Regions from separate parts of the Micrococcus sp. NPDC078436 genome, predicted to be linked through region 1. Evidence: riboswitches for the same ligand, from Rfam matches in the RefSeq annotation. Region 1 holds a riboswitch; the other holds the start of a gene.

Region 1 (10,832 bases):
CGTGGGCGTACTGCACGTAGTACACGGGGTTGTCGTTGGTGTTCGAGCGCAGCTTCTCGGGGTCGATCGTGATGGGCGAGTCGGCCGGGTAGCGCGCCAGGTCGTAGCGCAGCGCGTCCTTGCCGAGCCACTCGACGAGGTCCTTGAGCTCGATGATGTTGCCCGCGCGCTTGGAGAGCTTCGCTCCGTTCACCGAGATGAGCTGGCCGATGAGGATCTCGATGTTCTTCGCGGCGTCGTCGCCGGCGGCGGAGGCGATCGCCTTGAGGCGGTTCACGTAGCCGTGGTGGTCGGCGCCGAGCAGGTAGACCTTCTCCTCGAAGCCGCGGTCCCGCTTGTCCAGGTAGTAGGCGGCGTCGGCGGCGAAGTACGTGGGCTCGCCGTTCGCGCGGATGAGCACGCGGTCCTTGTCGTCGCCGAAGTCGGTGGTCTTCAGCCACACGGCGCCCTCGCGGTCCTCGATGTGCCCCTGCTCGCGCAGACGGGCGACGGCGGACTGGATGGCGCCGGACTCGTGGAGGGTCCGCTCCGAGGTGAAGACGTCGAAGTGCACGCCGAACGCGGTGAGGGTGTCCTTGATGTCCTGCATCTGCAGCCGGTAGGCGGTCTCGCGGACCACGGGGCGAGCGGCCTCGTCCGTCAGCTCGCGCACATCCGGGTGCTCGGTGAGGACCGCGTCGGCGAGGTCCTTGACGTAGCCGCCCGGGTAGCCGCCCTCCGGCACGTCGCGGCCGTGGAGGCGCGCGAGGACCGAGTCGGCGAAGACGTTCATCTGGTTGCCGGCGTCGTTGACGTAGTACTCGGCGGTGACCTCCGCGCCCGAGGCGCGCAGCAGGCGGGCGATCGCGTCGCCGAGCGCGGCCCAGCGGGTGTGGCCGATGTGCAGGGGGCCCGTGGGATTGGCGGAGACGAACTCCATGTTCACCACGTGGCCGGTCAGCGCCGTGTTCCGGCCGTAGGACTCGCCGGCCTCGACGATCTGGCGGGCCAGCTCGCCCGCGGCGGCGGCGTCCAGGGTGATGTTCAGGAAGCCCGGGCCGGCGACGTCCACGGAGGCGATGCCCTCGGCGGCGGCGAGGCGCTCGGAGAGCAGGGCGGCGAACTCCCGCGGGGCCATCCCGGCCTTCTTGCCCAGCTGGAGGGCGACGTTGGTGGCCCAGTCGCCGTGCTCGCGGCTGCGGGGTCGCTCCACCTTCACGCGCGCGGGGGTGATCTCCTCCCGCAGCGCGGCGGGGAGGTCACCGGCGTCGACGGCGGCGTTGAGGACGGCGGACAGCAGGGCGGAGAGGTCTTCGGGCTTCACCCGGGCAAGTCTAGTTTGGCGGCGGGCGCCGTCCGTGCGGGTGAAGGCGGGAGACCCGCCGGGCCGGCCGGACCCATGGTGTAGTGTTGGGGAGTCCGCCGCGCGATCGACTCAGCCGCGCGTGCGCACCCCCGCCTCCGTAGCTCAGGGGATAGAGCGTCTGCCTCCGGAGCAGAAGGTCGTAGGTTCGAATCCTATCGGGGGCACCAGCCACGGGCGGCCACCACACGGTGGCCGCCCGTCGTCGTCCCCGCCCCGCCGGCATCGTGAGAACCTGGAGCAATGCCCCAGGTCACATCCGCCAGCCCAGTCCCGACCCCGACGTCGGAGCCCGCGTCCGCCCTGCGCCCCACCTCGGCGCTCGGGATCGCGGCCACGTTCATCGGCACCACGATCGGCGCCGGCTACGCCTCCGGCAACGAGATCCTGCAGTACTTCGTGAGCTTCGGGCTCTGGGGCGGAACGGGGGCGCTCATCATCGCGGGCGCCCTCTTCTTCCTGCTCTCGGCCATCGTGCTGCGCCTGGCGCAGACGCTGCGCACCACGGACATCCACCGGCTCGTGAACCCCACGACGTCGCGCATCCCCACGTGGTTCGCGGACCTGTGCATCACCACGTCCCTGCTCGGCACGCTCGTGATCATGCTGGCCGGGGCCGGCGCGGCGGTGCAGACCTCCTTCGGCCTGCCGCACCTCGTGGGGTCCCTGCTCATGGCGGGCGTCTGCGTCGTCACCGTGCTGGCCGGCATCAGCGGACTCGTGAAGGTCCAGGGGATCGTGGTGCCCCTGATCATCGTCGTCGCCGTCGGCGTCGCGTGGTGGGGGCTCGCGCACCCCGCTCCCCCCGTGGCCGACGTCGCCGCGCTGGTGACCTCGTCCCCGCTGATCAACCAGTGGTGGGTCTCCGGCATCCTCTACGTGGCGTTCAACGTCCAGCTCGCCTACGCCGTGCTGGCCCCGATCGGCAAGGAGAGCTCCTCGTCCGGCCGCACCCTCGTCGCCGGCGCCGGGCTCGGGGCGATCGGACTCGTGGTCATGGCCGGCGCGATCATGGTCGCGATGAGCGCCCACGCGGACCTCATCGGCCGCGCCGAGCTTCCCATGGTGGAGCTCGCCGCCATGATCGGCGGCTGGGCCGCCCTCCTGTACACGGTCATCCTCCTGCTCGCCCAGTTCACGACGGCGGTCTCCTGCCTGTACGGCGGCGTGGAGCGCCTGAAGATGCTCAGCAGCCTCCAGGCCGTGCCGGGCTGGGCGATCGCCGTCGCGACGGCGATCGCGGCCACCCTGCTCTCGAGCGTCGGCTTCTCCCAGCTCGTGGGCACCGTCTACCCCGTGCTCGGCTACGCGGGCATCGTGATCGTGGTGATGCTCGTCATCACCGGGATCATCGAGCGGACCACGGTCCGCCGCCGGGCGGCGCGGGCCGCCCGCACCTGAGCCTCGCCACGGCGTCGACGCTCAGCCCCCCTCCCGCTCCCACGCCGCGTACCCGCCGGACAGGGAGAGCACCCGGCCGGTCAGCTCGGGTCGGGCGGCGACGATGAGGTCCCGGGCCTTCGCGGAGCGCACCCCGGCGGCGCAGTGCAGCACCCAGCGTGCCGGCTCGCCGTCCCCCGCGCGCGCCAGGCCTGCCGCAGGATCCCGTTCGATCGCCCCGAGCGGCACGTGGACCGAGCCCTCGATGGCGCCGAGCCGGCGCTCCCAGTCCTCGCGCACGTCCACCACCACGACGTCGCCGCCCGGCTCGGCCAGCGCCCGCGCCAGCGCCGCGGCCGAGACCGCCTCCCCCGCCGACGGGGCCGCGCAGCCGACGTCGCCGCGGACGGCCCGGTGCGCGTCCAGCGAGGTCACGGGCGAGCGGTCCGGATCCGGGGCGAGGGCCAGCGTGGTGAACCGCATGGTCAGCGCGTCGACGGTCAGGAGGCGCCCGAGGAGCGTCTCCCCCACGCCGGCCAGGTGCTTGATCGCCTCCGCCGCCATGAGCGTGCCGATGATCCCCGGCAGGACGCCGAGCACCCCCGCCTGCGCACACGTGGGGACATCGCCGGGCTCCGGCGGCTCGGGGAACAGGTCGCGGTAGACGGGGCCGTGGCCGGCATGGAACACGCTCACCTGCCCGGAGAAGCGCAGGATCGCGCCCCACACCACCGGCATGCCGAGGATCTCGCACGCGTCGGCCACGAGGTAGCGGGTGGCGAAGGTGTCCGTCCCGTCGACGACGAGATCCACCGCGCCGACCAGCTCCAGCGCGTTCTGCACCGTGAGGCGCTCGCGGTGCTCCACGACGCGCAGCTCGGGGTGCAGCGCGCGCATGCGGGCGGCGGCCGAGGCGGTCTTCGGCCGCCCGAGGACGTCCTCGCCGTGGATGACCTGGCGGTGCAGGTTCGAGCGCTCGACGACGTCGTCGTCGATCACGTGGACCTCCCCCACCCCGGCCGCGGCCAGGTAGGTGAGCACGGGCGCACCGAGGCCGCCGGCTCCCACCACCAGCACGCGGGAGCGCAGCAGCGCGAGCTGGGCCTCGGGGCCGAAGCCCTCGAGGGCGATCTGCCGGGAGAAGCGCTCGAGCTGCGTGTCGGCGAGCTCGTCGAGGCCCTGCGGCGCGCGGCGCGCGCGGGGGTCCGCGGCGCTCACCTCACCACCACCCCGTCCGGTCGTCGCCCTCGCCCACGGGGGCGATCCGCCCGGCCATCGGCGAGGACGCCGTGGCGAGCGCACGCGGCGGGATGCGCCCGGCGTGGGCGGCCTCCCAGCCGGACTCGACCGCGAGCGCGAGCGCCCGGGCCATGCGCGCCGGATGCGCGGCGCGCGTGATGGCGGACGCGGCCAGGACGGCGTCGCACCCGGCCTCCATCGCGAGGACCGCGTCCGAGGCGGTGCCCACGCCGGCGTCGAGGATGATCGGCACGGACGCGCGCTCGCAGATCAGCTCGAGGGAGTGGCGGTTGAGGATGCCCAGGCCGCTGCCGATCGGCGAGCCGAGCGGCATGACGGCGGCCGCGCCCGCCTGCTCGAGGCGCCGCGCGGCCACGGGGTCGTCCGAGGTGTAGGCCAGCACGGTGAAGCCGTCGGCGACGAGCCGCTCGGTGGCCTCGAGGGTCTCGACGACGTCGGGCAGCAAGGTGCTCTCGTCGGCGATCACCTCCACCTTGACCATGTCCGTCTCGAGCGCCTCGCGGGCCAGCTGCGCGGTGAGGACGGCATCGCGCGCCGTGTGGCAGCCCGCCGTGTTGGGGAGCACCGCGATGCCGAGACGGTCCAGCAGCGGGATCACGCCCGAGCCCCCGCCCACGGCGTGGCGGCGCATGGCGACTGTCGTGAGCGTGGTGCCCGAGGCGACCAGGGCGGCCTCGAGCGCGGCGAGGTCCGTGATGCCGCCCGTGCCCATGATGAGGCGCGAGCCGATCTCGCGACCGCCGACGGTGAGGGGCGGGACGACGTCCGGTGCTCCCCCGCGCTCAGCCACCCTGCACCGCCGTCACGATCTCGAGACGCGCACCGGCCTCGGGCACGGTGGCGTCCCAGCGGGAGCGCGGCACGACGGCCTCGTCCACCGCGACCGCGACGCCGAGCCGTCCGCCGTCGGCGGCCGTGCCATCGGGGCGGATCTCGCGGCCGGTCAGCTGCGCGACCACCGCGCGGAGGGAGAGCGGCGCGTCGAACGCTCTCACCTCGCCGTTGACCGTCAGGGTGTGCGGGCTCATGCGGGGACCTCCTGCGTGGGGGCGGGGGACGACTCGGCGGACGGCGCCGAGATGGCGAAGCGGTCGGGGCGGACGAGGTCGAGCAGCCCCTCGTCGTCGGCGGTCCAGGCGGGGCCGGCCCCGCCTGGCCTGCCCGGCTCCCCCGCCGCCCGGCGAACCAGCTCCAGCGCGGCGTGCGCCGACCACGCCGCGAGCAGCACCCCGTGCCGGTGGTGGCCGGTGCAGACGATCACGCGGGGCGCATCCGGCAGCGGGCCGAGGAACGGGGCGTCGTCGGGGCTGCCGGGGCGGGCGCGCGTGGTGACCTCCTCAAGCAGGCAGTCCCGGATGGCGGGCAGGATGCGGGCGGCGTCCTCGAGGAGGTCGAGCACGGCGCCGGCGGGGGTGCCGGCCTCGCGGTCCTCGCGGCTCGTCGCGCCGAGCACGAGCCCGCCGCCCGCGCGCGGGACGAGGTACACGGGCCGTCCGCCCACCAGAGCGCGCACGGTCCGGCTGAGCAGGTGCTCCTCTCCCGGGGCCAGCAGGGACGCCGGCACCCGCAGGCGCAGGATGTCCCCGTGCACGGGGCGCAGCGGCAGGGGCAGGGCGGCGGGGTCGCCCCCGAGCGCGGCGTGGCCGAGCCCCGCGGCCAACACGGCGACGTCGGCGGTGATCGGCTGCGCGGTCCCGGCACACCCGGCGGTGGTCACCTCCACCTCCTCGCCCACCTGGTGCACCGTCACGGCACGGGCGGGGACCAGGTGCACGCCGTCGTCGGCGGCGAGGCGCGTCAGGGCCGCGGCACGGGCCCGGCGGGGGTCGAGCTGATCGTCGTCGGGGGCGTCGAGGGCGCCGGCGAGGGCGGGTGAGAGGGCCGGCTCGGCGCGGCGCAGCGCCGCGACCGTCACCGGGGCGACGGGACGCGGCAGCCGCAGGGCGGTGCCGGGCTCCGCGGCGGGGGCCTGATCCGCGCCCGCGGCGTCGACGGACGAGAGCGTCTCGCGCCAGCGCCGCGCGTCGGCGGGCTCGGCGCCCACGAGCCACGCACCCTCCACGCGGTGGCCCGCGGAGGCGCCACCGGCCTCGATCCGGGCGACGAGGTCGCCGGTGAGCGCCCAGGACCGGGCGAGGAGCGCGCCGAGCCCGGACTGCGAGTACTGGGTCTCCCCGAGCGGGGCGAGCATGCCGGCCGCGGCGTGGGTGGCGGCGTCGCCGGCGGCGGGCGCGTCCAGGTCCGGGGCGATCACGGTCACCTCGTGGCCGGCGTCCCGCAGGCGCACGGCCGTCGCGAGGCCGACGATCCCGGCCCCCACCACCACGCAGCGCATGGGCTCCTCCTCACGGCGGCATGATCCGCATCGAGTCTGATGGTCGGCGCGCCCCGCGCGTGCGCGGACTGCGTCCCTCTCAGCCCGCTGTGGCGCGGGCTCCCATGGATGCCGCCCAGCATACGCCCGGTGGGCGGACGTGGCAGGGTGGGCGCATGCCGCACCGCCCCGCCGCCCTCGCCACACGCGCCGAGCGCGCCCGCCGCCTCGCGGGCGCCCGCCTGTACGTCTGCACGGACCTCTCCCGCCACGTCCGCGACGACGGCGCCCTCGACGCCGGCGCGTTCGCCGCCTTCGCGGCCGCGTGCTTCCGCGGCGGCGTGGACGCCCTGCAGGTGCGAGACAAGCAGGTCGAGGTGGGCGTCGAGCTCGAGGCCCTGGCGATCGTGGTGGAGCTGGCGCGCGAGCACGGGGCGCTTTCCGCCGCGAACGACCGGGCCGACGTCGCACTCCTGGCCGGCGTGGACGTGTTCCACGCGGGCCAGGACGACCTGACGAGCACGCAGGCGAGGCGCGTGCTCGGCCCCGAGGTGCTGCTCGGGCGGTCCTGCCGCACCGAGGAGCAGGTGCGCGGGGCCGCGGCCGATCCGGAGCTGGACTACTTCTGCACCGGGCCGGTGTGGGAGACGCCGACCAAGCCCGGCCGGGCCGCCGTGGGGCTCGCTCTGCCGCGGTTCGCGGCGGAGATCACCGCCCCCGGCGGCGAGGCGGCGGGACGTGTGTTCTTCGCGATCGGCGGGATCGACGAGGACCGTGTGCCCGCGGTGCTGGGCACGGGCGCCGAGCGGATCGTGGTGGTGCGGGCCGTGACCGGCGCCGACGATCCGGAGGCGGCGACGCGGAGTCTGCGTGCGGCGGTCACGGGCTGACGCTGCCGCGCCCGGGTGGGAGCGGCGCGGCAGCGCCGCGTGGACGACCCCCGCCCTCGCCACGGGGTCATCGACCGTGACCATGACGCGGTCGTGCTCCTGCGTCTCGTCGAGGGGGACCTCCAGGAGCGGCCTCGTCGAACTCCCTGGGTCTGCCCATGGTTCGAGGGGAGCCATTCCAGAACGATCAGTCCCGATCGCCCGCCCCCCGGTCCCGATGGCTGTGGTCGAGCGGGCCGTGCCAGCGGTCGGTGCGCCGGCCGACGTCGAGCCGCTCCCCCGCCGCGATGGCCTCCGCGAGCCACGGCTTGGCCGTGCGCAGGGCGTCCTCCCAGGCCGTCCCGCCCGCGGCGAGCACCGCGAGCGCCGAGGAGAGCGTGCAGCCCGTTCCATGCGTCGACCGGGAGGAGACGCGCGCGCCGCGCACCTCGGTGACCCGGCCTTCGGGGCCGATCACGGCGTCCGGGACCCCTTCCGCGAGGTCCGCGGCATGCCGGAGGTGGCCGCCCTTCAGGACGACCGTCACACCGTGCTCCGCGGCGAGGCCGCGGGCCAGCTCCAGGGCGTCCGCCCACCGCGCGGGGACGTCCGCGCCGGTCAACGCCGCGAGTTCGGGCAGGTTGGGCGTGACGACGTCCACCGCTGCGAGCAGCGGCGCCCACCCGGCGGGCACGGCGGCGTCGGAGAGCGCGTCCCCCGAGCTCGCCACCATCACGGGATCCAGCACGACGCGCGGGGGCCGGACCCGCTCGAGCCAGTCGCGGACGGCATCCCGGAGCTCGGGCGAGCCGAGCATGCCGATCTTCACGGCGTCGAGCCCGATGTCCGCGGCGACCGAGTCCAGCTGGGCGCGGACGACGTCGACGGGCAGCGGATGCACCGCCTGCACGCCCTGCGTGTTCTGCGCCGTGACGGCCGTGATCGCGGTGAGCCCGTAGCCGCCCCACGCCGCGATGGTCTTGAGGTCGGCCTGGATGCCGGCGCCGCCGCCGGAGTCGGAGCCGGCGATGGACAGGACGCGGGGCACGGACCGGCAGTCGGGGGCGCTCATGCGGCCCAGGGTGCCACGTCCGGCGCCCCCGCCGTGCGGTTCGACACACGCGGCCCGGATGGTCTAGCGTCCGTGGCATCCCCACGGGGGCCCCTGGCATGGGGCTGAGATCGGACTGACGCCGTCCGACCACCGTCTGAACCTGTCCGGGTCATGCCGGCGAAGGAAGAAGGAGACACGGCCATGGCCGTTTCCGAGCGCACCGCTCCGCCCACCGCCCCTGCCCCCGCCGAGGCCGCCGCGTCCGAGTCCGCCGAGGCCGGCGCCGCCGTCGTCGCGGAGGAGAACTACCCCACGCACCGCCTGGGCTTCCTCGAGGACCCCGAGCACGGCATCCGCGTGCCGGTGACCCGCGTGCACCAGGACGACTCCCCCGCCGGCACCCCGAACGAGCCGCTCACCGTGTACCGCACCATGGGCCCGGGCGCCGACCCCACCCGCGGCCTTCCGCCCCTGCGCGCGGAGTGGATCCGCACGCGCGGCGACGTCGAGGAGTACGCGGGCCGCGAGCGCGACCTGCTCGACGACGGCCGCTCGGCCGTGCGCCGCGGCGCCTCCACCCAGGAGTGGCAGGGAGAGACGCGCGCACCCCTGCGCTCGGTCGAGGGCCGGCGCGTGACCCAGATGCACTACGCCCGCCGCGGGGAGATCACCCCGGAGATGCGCTACGTCGCCCTGCGCGAGGGCGTGGACGTGGAGCTGGTGCGCTCCGAGGTCGCGGCCGGCCGCGCCATCATCCCGACGAACGTGAACCACCCCGAGTCGGAGCCGATGATCATCGGCAAGGCGTTCGCCGTGAAGGTCAACGCGAACATCGGCAACTCGGCGGTGACGTCGTCGATCGCCGAGGAAGTCTCGAAGCTGCAGTGGGCCACCCGCTGGGGCGCGGACACCGTGATGGACCTGTCCACGGGCGACGACATCCACACCACCCGCGAGTGGATCCTGCGCAACTCCCCGGTGCCGATCGGCACCGTGCCGATCTACCAGGCCCTCGAGAAGGTCGGCGGCGACCACCAGGCCCTGACCTGGGAGATCTTCCGCGACACCGTGATCGAGCAGTGCGAGCAGGGCGTGGACTACATGACCGTGCACGCCGGCGTGCTGCTGCGCCACGTGCCGCTGTCCGCGGACCGCGTCACCGGCATCGTCTCCCGCGGCGGCTCGATCATGGCCGGCTGGTGCCTGGGCCACCACAAGGAGAACTTCCTCTACGAGCACTACGACGAGCTCTGCGAGATCTTCGCGCGCTACGACGTCGCGTTCTCCCTGGGCGACGGCCTGCGGCCGGGTTCCGTGGCGGACGCCAACGACGCCGCCCAGTTCGCCGAGCTCGACACGCTGGCCGAGCTGACGGAGCGGGCGTGGGCGTACGACGTCCAGGTCATGGTGGAGGGCCCCGGCCACATCCCGCTGCACCTGGTGCGGGAGAACGTGGAGCGCCAGCAGGAGCTGTGCAAGGGGGCCCCGTTCTACACGCTCGGCCCCCTCGTCACGGACATCGCCCCGGCGTACGACCACATCACCTCGGCCATCGGCGCCACGGAGATCGCCCGCTACGGCACGGCGATGCTCTGCTACGTCACGCCCAAGGAGCACCTGGGCCTGCCGAACCGCGACGACGTGAAGACGGGCGTGATCACCTACAAGATCGCGGCGCACGCCGCCGACGTCGCCAAGGGACACCCGGGCGCCCGCGACCGCGACGACGCGCTGTCCAAGGCCCGCTTCGAGTTCCGCTGGCGCGATCAGTTCGGCCTGGGCCTAGATCCGCAGCTCGCCGAGGAGTACCACGACGAGACGCTGCCCGCCGAGCCGGCCAAGACCGCGCACTTCTGCTCGATGTGCGGGCCGAAGTTCTGCTCGATGCGCATCAGCCAGGACATCCGCTCCGAGTTCGGCACGGCCTCGGACCAGGCGCGGATCGCGGAGGCGGGCATGGCGGCGAAGTCGCAGGAGTTCCTGTCCCAGGGCGGCTCCGTGTACCTGCCCCAGCCGACCGTGCGCTCGGGCGGGGAGCCGGTGCCCGCGGCGGAGTGAGTGCCGGCGCGGGGGCGGCCCGGCCGTCCTGACCGCCCTGGCGGCGTGCGCGAGAGCACCGCCTGGTCCACGTGCTGCGCCGCCGCTCCTGCACCGGCGCCCGCACCGGGGAGCGCGTCCACCGGCGGCCTCCCCGGCTGACGACCCGTGCCATCGCTCCCCTAGCCTGGCCGCATGGACACCGACACCACGCACGGGACCCGGACTCCCCCCGGCGCCGAGTCCCCCGCCCTGGTCATCGGCGACGGCGGCCGGGCCCGTCCCGCCTGGGCCGCCGCCGACCCCCTGCTGCGCGCCTACTACGACGAGGAGTGGGGCGTCCCCGTCACGGACGAGGCGGGCGTGTTCGAGCGGCTCGTCCTCGAGGCGTTCCAGGCGGGCCTGAGCTGGCGGACGGTCCTGGCGAAGCGGCCCCGCTTCCGCGAGGCCTTCGTCGGCTTCGACCCGGACGCGGTCGCGGCCTTCCGCGAGGGCGACGTCGCGCGGCTCATGTCGGACGCCGGCATCATCCGCAACCGGGCGAAGATCCTCGCGGCCGTCGCCACGGCGCGGGCC
Region 2 (10,832 bases), on a different contig from region 1:
AGACGTTGAAGAACACGAGGGCCAGCACGACGGCGGCGGTGGACTGGTCCAGGCCCGTCCACCCCAGCGGCCCGCCGGGGGCCAGCACGGCGCGGAACGCCACGCCCACGACGACGGTGGGCAGCACGAACGGGACCGTCACCACCGCGCGCAGCAGCGCGCGGCCCGGGAACGCCCGGCGGTGCAGCACGAGTGCGGCCGGCAGCCCGAGCAGGAGGGCGGCCACCGTGCCGGCCGCCGCCATCCCCAGGGTCTGCCCGAGGATCCGCCATGTGCGCTCGCGGGCGAGGACCTCGCCGAACGCGGTGAGGTCCAGTGCGCCGTCCGCGGACACGCCGCGCCACAGCATGGCCGCCACGGGCCACGCGAAGAACACCGCCAGGAACGCGAGCGGCACGACGGCGGCGAGCAGCCACCACGCGCCGATCCCGTCCCCGCCGGCCCGCGTGCGGCGCCGTCGCCGTCCGCCCGCGGGGCGACCCGGGGGCGCGAGGACGGGCTCGGCGAGCGCGGGCGGGCCGGGGACCTGAGAGGTCACTTCCCGGCGTGCTCCTCGTGCAGCGCGGTCCACTCCTTGAGCAGCTCCTCGCGCTCGGCGTCCACGGCCTTCGGATCCGGGGAGATGGGGTCCTCGGCGAGGGGGGCGTTCTCGGCCCACTCGGCGGGCAGCTCCACGGACTCGTCGATCGGGTACATGTACATGGACTCCGGCAGCGCCTTCTGCACGTCCTCGGAGAGGAGGAAGTCGATGAACGCCTGCGCGCCCTCGGGGTTCTTCGCGCCCTCGACGACGCCGGCGTACTCCGTCTGCGGGGTGCAGGAGGCCTCCAGGACGTCCGTGGCCGGGGCGAACGCGGGGGAGGAGGAGTAGGAGAGCACGATCGGGTACTCGCCCTTGCCCTCGCCGCCGGAGAAGTCGGTGTAGTACGCGTCCGACCACGAGGCGTCCACCTTGGCGCCGCCGTCGAGGGCCTTCTCCCACCAGCCCCTCCAGTCGTCGCCGAACTCCTCCTTGGTGGCGGCCAGGAGGGCGAGGCCGGGGGAGGAGGTCACGGGGCTGGTGAGCACCGTCAGCGTCGCGTACTGGGGGTCGGTGACGTCCTCGAGGGAGTCGGGGACCTCCATCCCCTCCGCCTCGAACCACGGGGTGTCCACGTTGAGGCACACCTGGCCCTGGTCCACGGGGATCATCCGGCCCTCGACCACGCGGTCCTTCGCGGACTCGGGCAGGTTCGCGGGGGTGTACTCGGCCACCACGCCCTCGTCGATGAGCCGGTGCGTGGAGTGGTCCTCGATGCCGTACACGCCGTCCACCGTGGGGTGGTCCTTGGCGAGCAGCAGCTGGTTGACCACGGAGCCGGCGTCGCCCGGGGCGGTGGTGGAGAGCTGGTGGCCCGACTCCTGCTCGAACCGGGCGATGAGCTCCTCGGGCAGCGCGAAGGAGTCATGGGTCATGATCGTGACGGTCTTGCCACCGCCCGCGGAGTCGGAGCCGGAGGCGGCGGAGCCGGACGTGGTGGCCGCGGCTGCGGCGTCCGCGGAGCCCGCCGCGGAGGAGGAGCCGGAGCCCCCCTGGCCGGAGAGCGAGCAGCCCGTGAGGGCGAGGGCGGCGACGGAGAGGGCCGCCAGCGCGGCGGTGCGCGGGCGGCGGGCGTGCTCGGTGGCGGTGCGGGTCATGCGGGTCTCCTCCTGCGCGGCGGGAGGGGCCGGGGGCGGGCCCGCGGCATGCGGACGCCCCGGGAAAGGGTCTCGACTTCCTTCGCCGGTGCGAGCCGGAGCAGGTTCGAGGGTCTGCGGCGGACCGCACTCTCAGCGCCGCTGCGGCGCTCCCCTGTCGATGTGGACTGGAGCCAGCCTATCGCGTCCGCGCCGACCTTAGACTGCACGCGTGAGCACCCCCGACGAGGCCGCGCCGGCCGGACCCGCCCCCGCCCCCCAGGTCGCCCCGGCGACGCCGGCCTCCGACTGGGACATCCGCAGGCCGCACCGGATGTGGCCGCGCATGCTCGTGATCGTGCTGACGCTCGCGGGCCTCGTGGTGCTCGTGCAGTTCCTGCAGGGCATCTCCTCCATCATCGCGCCCGTCTTCCTCGGGCTGAACCTCGTGATCGTGGCCTACCCCCTGCAGCGCTGGCTGATCGAGCGCGGCGTGCACCCCGTCCTCGGGGCCACGGCCACGGTGCTCCTCGTGGTCACCGTGCTGGCCGTGTTCGTGGGGCTGATCTTCTGGTCCGGGCTCGAGCTGGTGAGCTCCCTGCCCGAGTACGCGGGGCGGTTCCAGGCGATCATGCAGGACGTCTCGGCGTGGCTGTCCTCCCAGGGGCTCACCCCGGACATGGTGAACGCGCAGCTGCAGGCCGTGGACATCAAGCAGGTCACGGGCGCCGCCGTCACCGCCCTGACCGCCATCGCGTCCAACGTCTACGCGGTGGTGGGCCTGCTGATCACCGTGGTCATGGGGATGTTCTTCCTGGCCATGGACTCCATGGCCGTGGAGCGCCGCGTCCAGCTGCTGAGCTCGGCCCGCCGGGAGTTCGGCCAGGCGCTCATGGACTTCGCGGGCGGCGTGCGCCGGTACTGGGTGGTGACCACCGTGTTCGGGCTGATCGTGGCCGTCCTGGACGTCGTGGCGCTCCTGGTGATCGGCGTGCCGATGGCCCTCGTGTGGGGCGTGCTGAGCTTCCTCACCAACTACGTGCCCAACATCGGCTTCATCATCGGCCTGATCCCGCCGGCCATCCTGGGCCTCGCGGAGGGCGGCTGGCCCGCCTTCCTCGGCGTCGTCATCAGCTACTCGGTGCTCAACTTCGTGCTGCAGTCCATCATCCAGCCCAAGGTGGCCGGGGACGCGATCGGCGTGATCCCCACCGTCAGCTTCCTCTCCCTGCTGTTCTGGGCGTGGGTCCTCGGCCCGCTCGGTGCGATCCTCGCGCTCCCCTGCACCCTGCTGGCCAAGGCCATCCTGATCGACGCCGATCCGAACGCACGGTGGATCAACTCGCTGATCGCCTCGGACCTGAAGGGCATGGAGCGGAGGCAGTCCACCCTTCTGGCCCGGCTGCGCGGCGGCTCCTCCGCGGAGGAGGGCAGCCACACGCGCGAGGAGGCGCGCGGGGTGAGCGTGGGCCTGAGCCCCGCGGAGGCCCGGCGCGCCAAGCGGGGGCAGCGCCCCGCCGGGGTCAGCGGCGTGGGGGAGCGGCCGGAGGATGCGGGGCCGCCGCTGAGTCCGGCCCCGGATCCCGTGGCCGGTCCTGCGGACGGGGCTGCACCAGCACCAGGTCGGTGAGGGAGCCGGCCAGGCGCAGCAGGGGAGGCGCCGGGAAGCGCAGCTGACGCCGTCCCGGGTGCAGCTCGGCCGTGAGCGCCGTGGCCGCCTCCTCCGTCGGCGCGTCCTCGAACGCCGGCCGCAGCACGTGCCCGCCCATCGGGACGGCGTCCACGAGCGAGCGCACCCCCTGCTCGGCGGGGTCGTAGGCCTCGGGCAGCGCGCCCCCGGGCACGGTGCGCACGCGCAGCGCACGGCCTGCCGCGTCCGGCGTGCCCTCGAGTCCGCGCAGCGCGGCCGCGCCGACCGCGTGCTCGGGGTGGAACCGGTCGGCACGCCAGTGCACCGCCAGCCGCCCCGGCTCGACGAAGCGCATCCAGCCGCCGAGGTGGCCCGGTCCGCCGAAAGGCCCGCTCCCCGGACGCCGGGGCAGGGCGGTCCAGACCACGCGCGTGACGCCCAGCAGGCCCGTGAGCTCGGCCTCCGCCTGGGCGGCGCTCCAGCCCGGGTTGACCTCCGGGGCCAGCACGGCGCCGGCGTCGACCACGGCGGTGCCCGCCCCGTCCGTCACCCACGAGTCGCGGGAGGCGGCCAGCAGCGGGGTGCGCACGGGGAGCCCGGCGGCGCGGGCGATCGCGCCGCCCACCGCGGCGTCGCGGTGCACGCCGACGTCGGGGTGCCGGGAGCGCGGGTCCAGGCGCCAGTGCACGGCCTCGCCGGCGGGCAGGAACGTGGGGCCGGTGCGGCCGACCAGGGGGGTGTCGAGGGGGACCGGGAGCTGCTCGACCGCGCCGGGGAGCAGGCGCGCGGCCGCCGCACGGTCCTCGGGGTCCACGAGGACGGCGACGTCGGCCGCCTCGGTGAGGGTCTCCGCGAGCCCGGCGATCGCGTCGCGGGTCTCCTCCAGCAGCGCGGCCGAGGGGTGGCGGGGCGGCAGGGCGAGCCAGACGCGCTCCGGCCGATCGAGGGCGTCGGGGTGCTGGGCCATGCCGGGGCGTCTCCTGGGGGTGGGATGCGGTCCCCACCGAGCATAGGGTGTGCCCATGCACCTGCTCCTGCGCACCCTCTGGGTCCTCGCCCGGGCCCGCCGCCGCCCCCGCCTCGGAGTGTGGGACGCGGCCTCGCTGCCCCTGCGCGCCCTGCCCACGGACGTGGACATCGCGTGGCACATCAACAACGGCCAGTACTTCGGCCTCTTCGACCTCGGCCGCTTCGACCTCATGGCCCGCGCCGGCGTCATGAGCGCATTCCAGCGCCGGGGATGGACGCCCGTGGTCCAGGCCGAGCAGGTCGCCTTCCGCCGCTCCGTGACGCTGGGCCAGGCCTTCAGCATCGAGACGAAGTGCATCGGCCTGGACGAGCGGGCCGTGTGGTTCGAGCAGCGCGTCGTCGTGGACGGGGACGTGGCGGTGCGCGCCTTCATCTGCACGCGCCTGCGCGCGAAGGACGGCACGCCGGTGACCAACGACGTCGTCCGCGCCGCCCTCGCCGAGGCGGGCCACGACCTGAGCGCCGAGCCCACGGTTCCCGAGTGGCTCCACGGCTGGCGTGCCGACGTCGCGCTGCCCTCCGCGCGCACCCCCCTGCCCCACGCCTGGCGGGCCGGCGCGGACCACCGCTGAGCCCGCGGCCGCGCCTGCCGCCTCGGGCCCGCCTCCGGGGCCCGGGTCACCCGGCGTCCCCGCGTTTGCGCCGGAGCCCCCCGGACAGACAGGGTGGAGGCATGGAAGAGAGCCGCGCCGCCGCCCCGCACGAGACCGATGCACTCCTCGAGGCGACGGGCGGCATCCCCGACCCCGCCGACCTGCAGGACCTCGCCGACGAGGCGGTCGAGCAGGTGCGCGCCTGGCTCGAGGACGCGCGCGGCCACGAGGCCGACTTCGCCGCCCAGCAGCTGGCCGCGGCGCTCAAGGAGCCGGGCGGCCTGGACTTCATCGTGCGCTTCGTGGACCACGTGATCCGCCCCGAGGACCCCGCCATCGCGGCCCGCGCGCTGCGCGAGCTCGCCCAGCAGCGCCCGGGCTTCCTGCCGCCGGCCCTGCGCGCCGTCTTCGACGTCGGCGGCCGCGCCGCCCCGCTGGTGCCGCGCATCGCCGTGCCGGTGGCACGCCGCGTGCTGCGCCAGATGGTCTCCCACCTGATCGTGGACGCCCGTGACAAGCAGCTGGGCAAGGCCCTCGAGACGCTGCGCGACGAGGACACGCGCCTGAACATCAACCTCCTCGGCGAGGCCATCCTCGGCGAGGGCGAGGCCGACCGCCGGCTCGAGGGCATCGCCGAGCTCATCCGCCGCGACGACGTGGACTACGTGTCCGTGAAGGTCTCCGCGGCCACCGCCCCGCACGCGCCCTACGCGTACGACGAGGCCGTGGAGGACATCACCGCCCGCCTCACGCCGCTCTACGAGCTGGCGCGCGAGAAGCGCACCTTCGTCAACCTGGACATGGAGGAGTACCACGACCTCGACCTGACGCTCGACGTGTTCATGGGCCTCCTGGAGAAGCCGCAGCTGCGCGACTACGAGGCGGGGATCGTGCTGCAGGCCTACCTGCCGGACGCCCTGGGCGCCATGATCCGCCTGCAGGAGTGGTCCGCGCGTCGCGTCGCCAGCGGCGGGGCGCCGATCAAGGTGCGCGTGGTCAAGGGCGCGAACCTGCCCATGGAGCAGATGCAGGCCTCCCTCATGGGCTGGCCGCTGGCCACCGTCGCCTCCAAGCAGGAGGCGGACACCAACTACAAGCGCGTGCTCAACTTCGCGTTCACCCCCGAGCACCTCGCAAACGTGCGCATCGGCGTGGCAGGCCACAACCTCTTCGACGTCGCGCTGGCCCACCGCCTCATGGAGCGCCGCGGGCTGCCGAAGGACGCGGTGGAGTTCGAGATGCTGCTCGGCATGGCCACCGGCCAGGCCGCCGCCGTGAAGAGGAGCGTCGGCTCGCTGCTGCTCTACACCCCCGTGGTGAAGCCCTCCGAGTTCGACGTGGCGATCTCCTACCTGGTGCGCCGTCTCGAAGAGGGGGCCTCCCACGAGAACTTCATGTCCGCCGTCTTCGACCTGGACGCGGACCCGGCGCTCTTTGACCGGGAGCGCGAGCGCTTCCTCGCCTCCCTGCGCCGGCTGGACACCGCCGTGCCCCGCCCGGCCCGCGGCCAGGACCGCTCGCGCGGCGTGGACGGGGAGACCCCTGCCCCCGTGGACGGCTTCGCCAACACCCCGGACACCGACCCCTCCCTGCCCGGCAACCGCGCGTGGGCCCGGCAGATCCTCGAGGCGATCCCGCGCTCCACCCTGGGCACGGACACGGCCCGGGAGCACGCCGCCACGAGCGCCGAGCAGGCCCGCGCCGCGATCGCCGCGACCGAGGAGCCCGGCGCCCGCTGGGGCGCACTGACCGGCCACCAGCGCGCGGACGCCCTCGACGCCGTCGGGCGGGCCCTGCACGCCGGCCGCGCCCGCCTGCTCGAGGTGGCCGCGTCCGAGACCGGCAAGACCCTGGACCAGGGCGACCCCGAGGTCTCCGAGGCTGTGGACTTCGCCCACTACTACGCACGCCTGGCCCGCGGCCTGGACGAGGTGGAGGGCGCGCGCGCCGTGCCCGTGCGCCTGACGCTCGTGATCCCGCCGTGGAACTTCCCCGTGGCCATCCCCGTGGGCGGCGTCCTCGCGGCGCTCGGCGCCGGCTCGCCCGTGGTGTTCAAGCCCGCCCCGCAGTCCGAGCGCACGGGCGCCGTGGCGTGGGAGCTCATCGTGCAGGGCCTGCGGGACTCCGGCCTGTTCGAGGGCGACGGCGCGCTCGCCGGCGTCGACCCGGCCGACCTGGTGCGGCTCGTGACGATGGCCGACGAGGACGAGGAGGAGGTGGGCACCGCGCTGGTGACGGACCCCGCCGTCGAGCGCCTCATCCTCACCGGCGGCTACGAGACCGCCACGCTGTTCAAGGGCATGCGCCCGGACCTGCACCTGCTGGCCGAGACCTCCGGCAAGAACGCGCTGATCGTCACGCCCTCCGCGGACCTGGACCTCGCCACCCGCGACGTGGTCACCTCCGCGTTCGGCCACGCCGGGCAGAAGTGCTCCGCCGCCTCGCTCGTGATCCTGGTGGGCTCCGTGGGCTCATCCGAGCGCTTCCGCCGCCAGCTGCTGGACGCCGCCTCGTCCATCCACGTGGCGCACCCGGACGACCCCCGCGCGCAGATGGGCCCCGTGATCGAGGAACCCGGCGAGAAGCTGCGCCGCGGCCTCACCGAGCTCGGCGAGGGGGAGTCCTGGGCGCTCGAGCCGCGCTCCCTCGACGACACGGGCCGGCTCTTCAGCCCCGGCGTGCGCGCGAACGTGCGCCCCGGCGCGGACGCGCACCTCACCGAGTACTTCGGCCCCGTGCTCTCCGTGATGACGGCCGCCACCCTCGAGGAGGCCGTCGAGCTCGCCAACGCGGTGGACTTCGGCCTCACCTCCGGCCTGCACTCGCTGGACCCGGAGGAGATCGACTACTGGCTCAAGCACATCCAGGCGGGCAACCTCTACGTCAACCGCGGCATCACGGGCGCCATCGTGCGCCGCCAGCCGTTCGGCGGCTGGAAGCGCTCCGTCGTCGGGCCCACCACCAAGGCGGGCGGCCCGCACTACCTGCACGGCCTGGTGGACTGGGAGGACGTGCCCACGTGGCTCACGAGCCCCGAGTCCTCCTCGACGGAGACCGCCGAGGGCACCGCGGGCGGCGTGGACCCCTCGTGGCTGCAGACCGCGCGGAAGCTGGACGAGAAGGCCTGGACCACCGTGTTCGGCGCCGACCGGGACATCTCCGCCCTCGCCGCCGAGCGCAACGTGCTGCGCCATGTGCCCACCCCCGTGCTGGTGCGCTGGGCGTCCGGCCCGGCGGAGCACCTCCTCCGCGTGGTGTCGGCGGGCCTGCGTGCCGGAGCGCCGCTGACCGTGAGCCTGAACCACGTGCCCTCCACCGAGCCCGGCAGCGCCGCCGACCTCTCGGCCGCCGCCGTCCGCGGCCAGGTGGAGGAGCTCGCCCGCTCCGTCCGCAAGGACCACGCCGACGGCGGCGTCACGCCCGTGGCCGTCGTCGTGGAGGACGCCGCCGCGTTCCACGAGCGCGCTCGGCGGATGGCCGAGGTGCCGGCCACCGCGGAGGGCGGCGGGGACGCCCGCATCCGCCTCATCGCGGACTGGACGGGCGACCGCGACGGCGCCGTCGCCGCCCGCGCCGCGCTGAACGAGGCGCTCGGTGACTCCCCGGACGTGGCGGTCTACGCCGGTCCCGTGGTCTCGGCGGGCGAGGTGGAGCTGCTGCCCTTCCTCCACGAGCAGGCCGTCTCCGTCACCGCGCACCGCTTCGGCACCCCCGATCACCTCACGGACGAGGTGCTCTGACGGCTCGGCGTCGGCCCCGTCCCGGTGAGGGGCGGGGCCGAGGTCCGGCAGAGGCCCGGGACACCGCGTCGGATCCCGGCGGGGCGGGTGTCGGAACCGTGGGATGTGGGGCACCATTGGTCGGGTGAACAACAGACTTCTGATCGTCGCCGCACTCTCGCTCGGCGCCGCGGTCCTGGTCCTGGTCGCAGTCATCGGCAATGGCGCCTGGTGGGTGTTGGCCGCGATCATGATCGCGCTCCTGATCCTGGCCATCTACGACGTGACGCAGAAGCGCCACGCCATCCTCCGCAACTACCCGGTCATCGGGCGCATGCGGTACCTGCTCGAGTCCATCCGACCCGAGATCCAGCAGTACTTCATCGAGCGCAACTTCGACGGCAAGCCCTTCGACCGCGACACCCGCTCCCTCGTGTACGCCCGCGCCAAGGGCCTGGACGCGCACAAGGCGTTCGGCACCGAGCGGGACACCTCGGAGATCGGCTACGAGTTCCTCCTCCACTCCTCCGCGCCCGTGAACGCGCCGGAGGAGCCCCCCACGGTGCGCATCGGCGGCCCGGACTGCACGCAGCCCGCGGACATCTCGCTGATGAACATCTCCTCGATGTCCTTCGGCTCGCTCTCCGCCAACGCGGTGGTGGCCATGAACAAGGGCGCCGGCATGGGCGGCTTCATCCACGAGACCGGCGAGGGCGGCCTCACCAAGTACCACCGCGGCAACGGCGCGGACCTGTTCTGGGAGATCGGCTCCGGCTACTTCGGCTGCCGCAACGAGGACGGCACGTTCAGCGCTGAGCGCTTCGCCGCCAAGGCCGTGCTCCCCGAGGTCAAGGGCATCACCGTCAAGCTCTCGCAGGGCGCCAAGCCCGGTCTGGGCGGCATGCTGCCCAAGGAGAAGATCTCCAAGGAGATCGCCGAGGCCCGCGAGATCCCCATGGACCGCGACTGCCTGTCCCCGGCCTCGCACTCCGCGTTCCGCACCCCCCGCGAGATGGTCCGCTTCATCGGGCGGCTGCGCGAGCTCTCGGGCGGCAAGCCGATCGGCATCAAGTTCTGCGTGGGCTCCCGCGTGGACGTGCTCGCCATGTGCAAGGCCATGTGGGAGGAGCGCATCGCTCCGGACTTCATCATCGTGGACGGCTCCGAGGGAGGAACCGGCGCCGCCCCGCTGGAGTACTCGGACCGCGTGGGCACCCCGCTCACCGAGGGGCTCATGCTCGTGCACAACGCCCTGGTGGGCACCGGCCTGCGCCACATGATCAAGCTCGGCGCCGCCGGCAAGGTGGCCACCGGCTCGGACATCGTCAAGCGCCTGATCCAGGGCGCCGACTTCACCATGTCCGCGCGCGCCATGATGATGGCCACCGGCTGCATCCAGGCGCAGAAGTGCCACACGAACGAGTGCCCGGTGGGCGTCGCCACGCAGGACCCGCGCCTGGCCCGCGCCGTCGACGTGGAGGACAAGTCGAACCGCGTGTTCAACTACCACCGCCTCACCGTCCGCGAGGCGGTGCAGATCATGGCGTCCATGGGCGTCTCCCACCCGTCTCAGCTGAACACCCGCATGATGCGCCGCCGCGTGGACCACCTGAGCACCCGTTCCTACGCGTCCATCTACCACTGGCTGCGCACGGACGAGCTGCTCAACGACCCGCCAGCCGGCTGGGACCTCGACTGGGAGGAGGCGGACGCCGACCACTTCGGTGAGCACGCCCGCATCGACTACCTCACGGACCGCAACCCCGAGTGGCGCTCCGAGCTGGCCGCCCCGGGCCGCGACGGCGAGCAGGGCCAGGCGCCCTCGGCCCTGTCCCGCGCCGGCTCATCCCTCGCCACGAAGGACCGGATCGCCGTCGAGCCGCGGGATGCGAACGGGGTCTCGCTGAGCACCTCCCCCATGCCCAGCGTCGCCTCCCTCAAGGAGGGCGAGACCCTCTACGGGCGCACGGTGGGCCGCCTGGCCCAGGCCGTGGGCCTCGGCAAGGACGACGACGCCTCCGCCAGCCCCGTCCCGGGCCCGTCCGGGGACTCGGCGGCGGCCGCCAAGACCGACGCCGACTGGTCCGACCAGTCCCCGCGCCGCGGCCATGCGGACGACGCGAGCGAGCTGCCGCCCGAGGCCGGGGCACGCCCCGAGCGCCAGGACGGCGAAGAGGTCTCCGACGGCGACACCACCGGTCGCGT

Evidence for each region. A riboswitch is a leader RNA that binds a small molecule or an ion and turns the genes downstream of it on or off. The one in region 1 is predicted to bind thiamine pyrophosphate.
Region 2: it holds a riboswitch for thiamine pyrophosphate, as region 1 does, so the genes downstream of both, AB0302_RS02705 (thiamine ABC transporter substrate-binding protein) here and AB0302_RS00690 (FAD-dependent oxidoreductase) in region 1, are expected to answer to the same signal.

The regions. Positions count from the first base shown of each region.
Region 1 is NZ_JBFBLX010000001.1:144,826-155,657, reverse strand. It holds gene argS (arginine--tRNA ligase) at 1-1,303, opposite strand, end outside; tRNA gene AB0302_RS00715 (tRNA-Arg) at 1,437-1,512, shown strand; gene AB0302_RS00710 (hypothetical protein) at 1,586-2,743, shown strand; gene AB0302_RS00705 (ThiF family adenylyltransferase) at 2,765-3,940, opposite strand; gene AB0302_RS00700 (thiazole synthase) at 3,942-4,772, opposite strand; gene thiS (sulfur carrier protein ThiS) at 4,765-5,010, opposite strand; gene AB0302_RS00690 (FAD-dependent oxidoreductase) at 5,007-6,317, opposite strand; TPP riboswitch at 6,322-6,426, opposite strand; gene AB0302_RS00685 (thiamine phosphate synthase) at 6,473-7,186, shown strand; gene thiD (bifunctional hydroxymethylpyrimidine kinase/phosphomethylpyrimidine kinase) at 7,374-8,237, opposite strand; TPP riboswitch at 8,311-8,422, shown strand; gene thiC (phosphomethylpyrimidine synthase ThiC) at 8,421-10,277, shown strand; gene AB0302_RS00670 (DNA-3-methyladenine glycosylase I) at 10,452-10,832, shown strand, end outside.
Region 2 is NZ_JBFBLX010000003.1:22,340-33,171, forward strand. It holds gene AB0302_RS02700 (iron ABC transporter permease) at 1-427, opposite strand, end outside; gene AB0302_RS02705 (thiamine ABC transporter substrate-binding protein) at 535-1,677, opposite strand; TPP riboswitch at 1,738-1,843, opposite strand; gene AB0302_RS02710 (AI-2E family transporter) at 1,889-3,286, shown strand; gene AB0302_RS02715 (agmatine deiminase family protein) at 3,180-4,253, opposite strand; gene AB0302_RS02720 (acyl-CoA thioesterase) at 4,309-4,887, shown strand; gene AB0302_RS02725 (bifunctional proline dehydrogenase/L-glutamate gamma-semialdehyde dehydrogenase) at 4,989-8,648, shown strand; gene AB0302_RS02730 (FMN-binding glutamate synthase family protein) at 8,752-10,832, shown strand, end outside.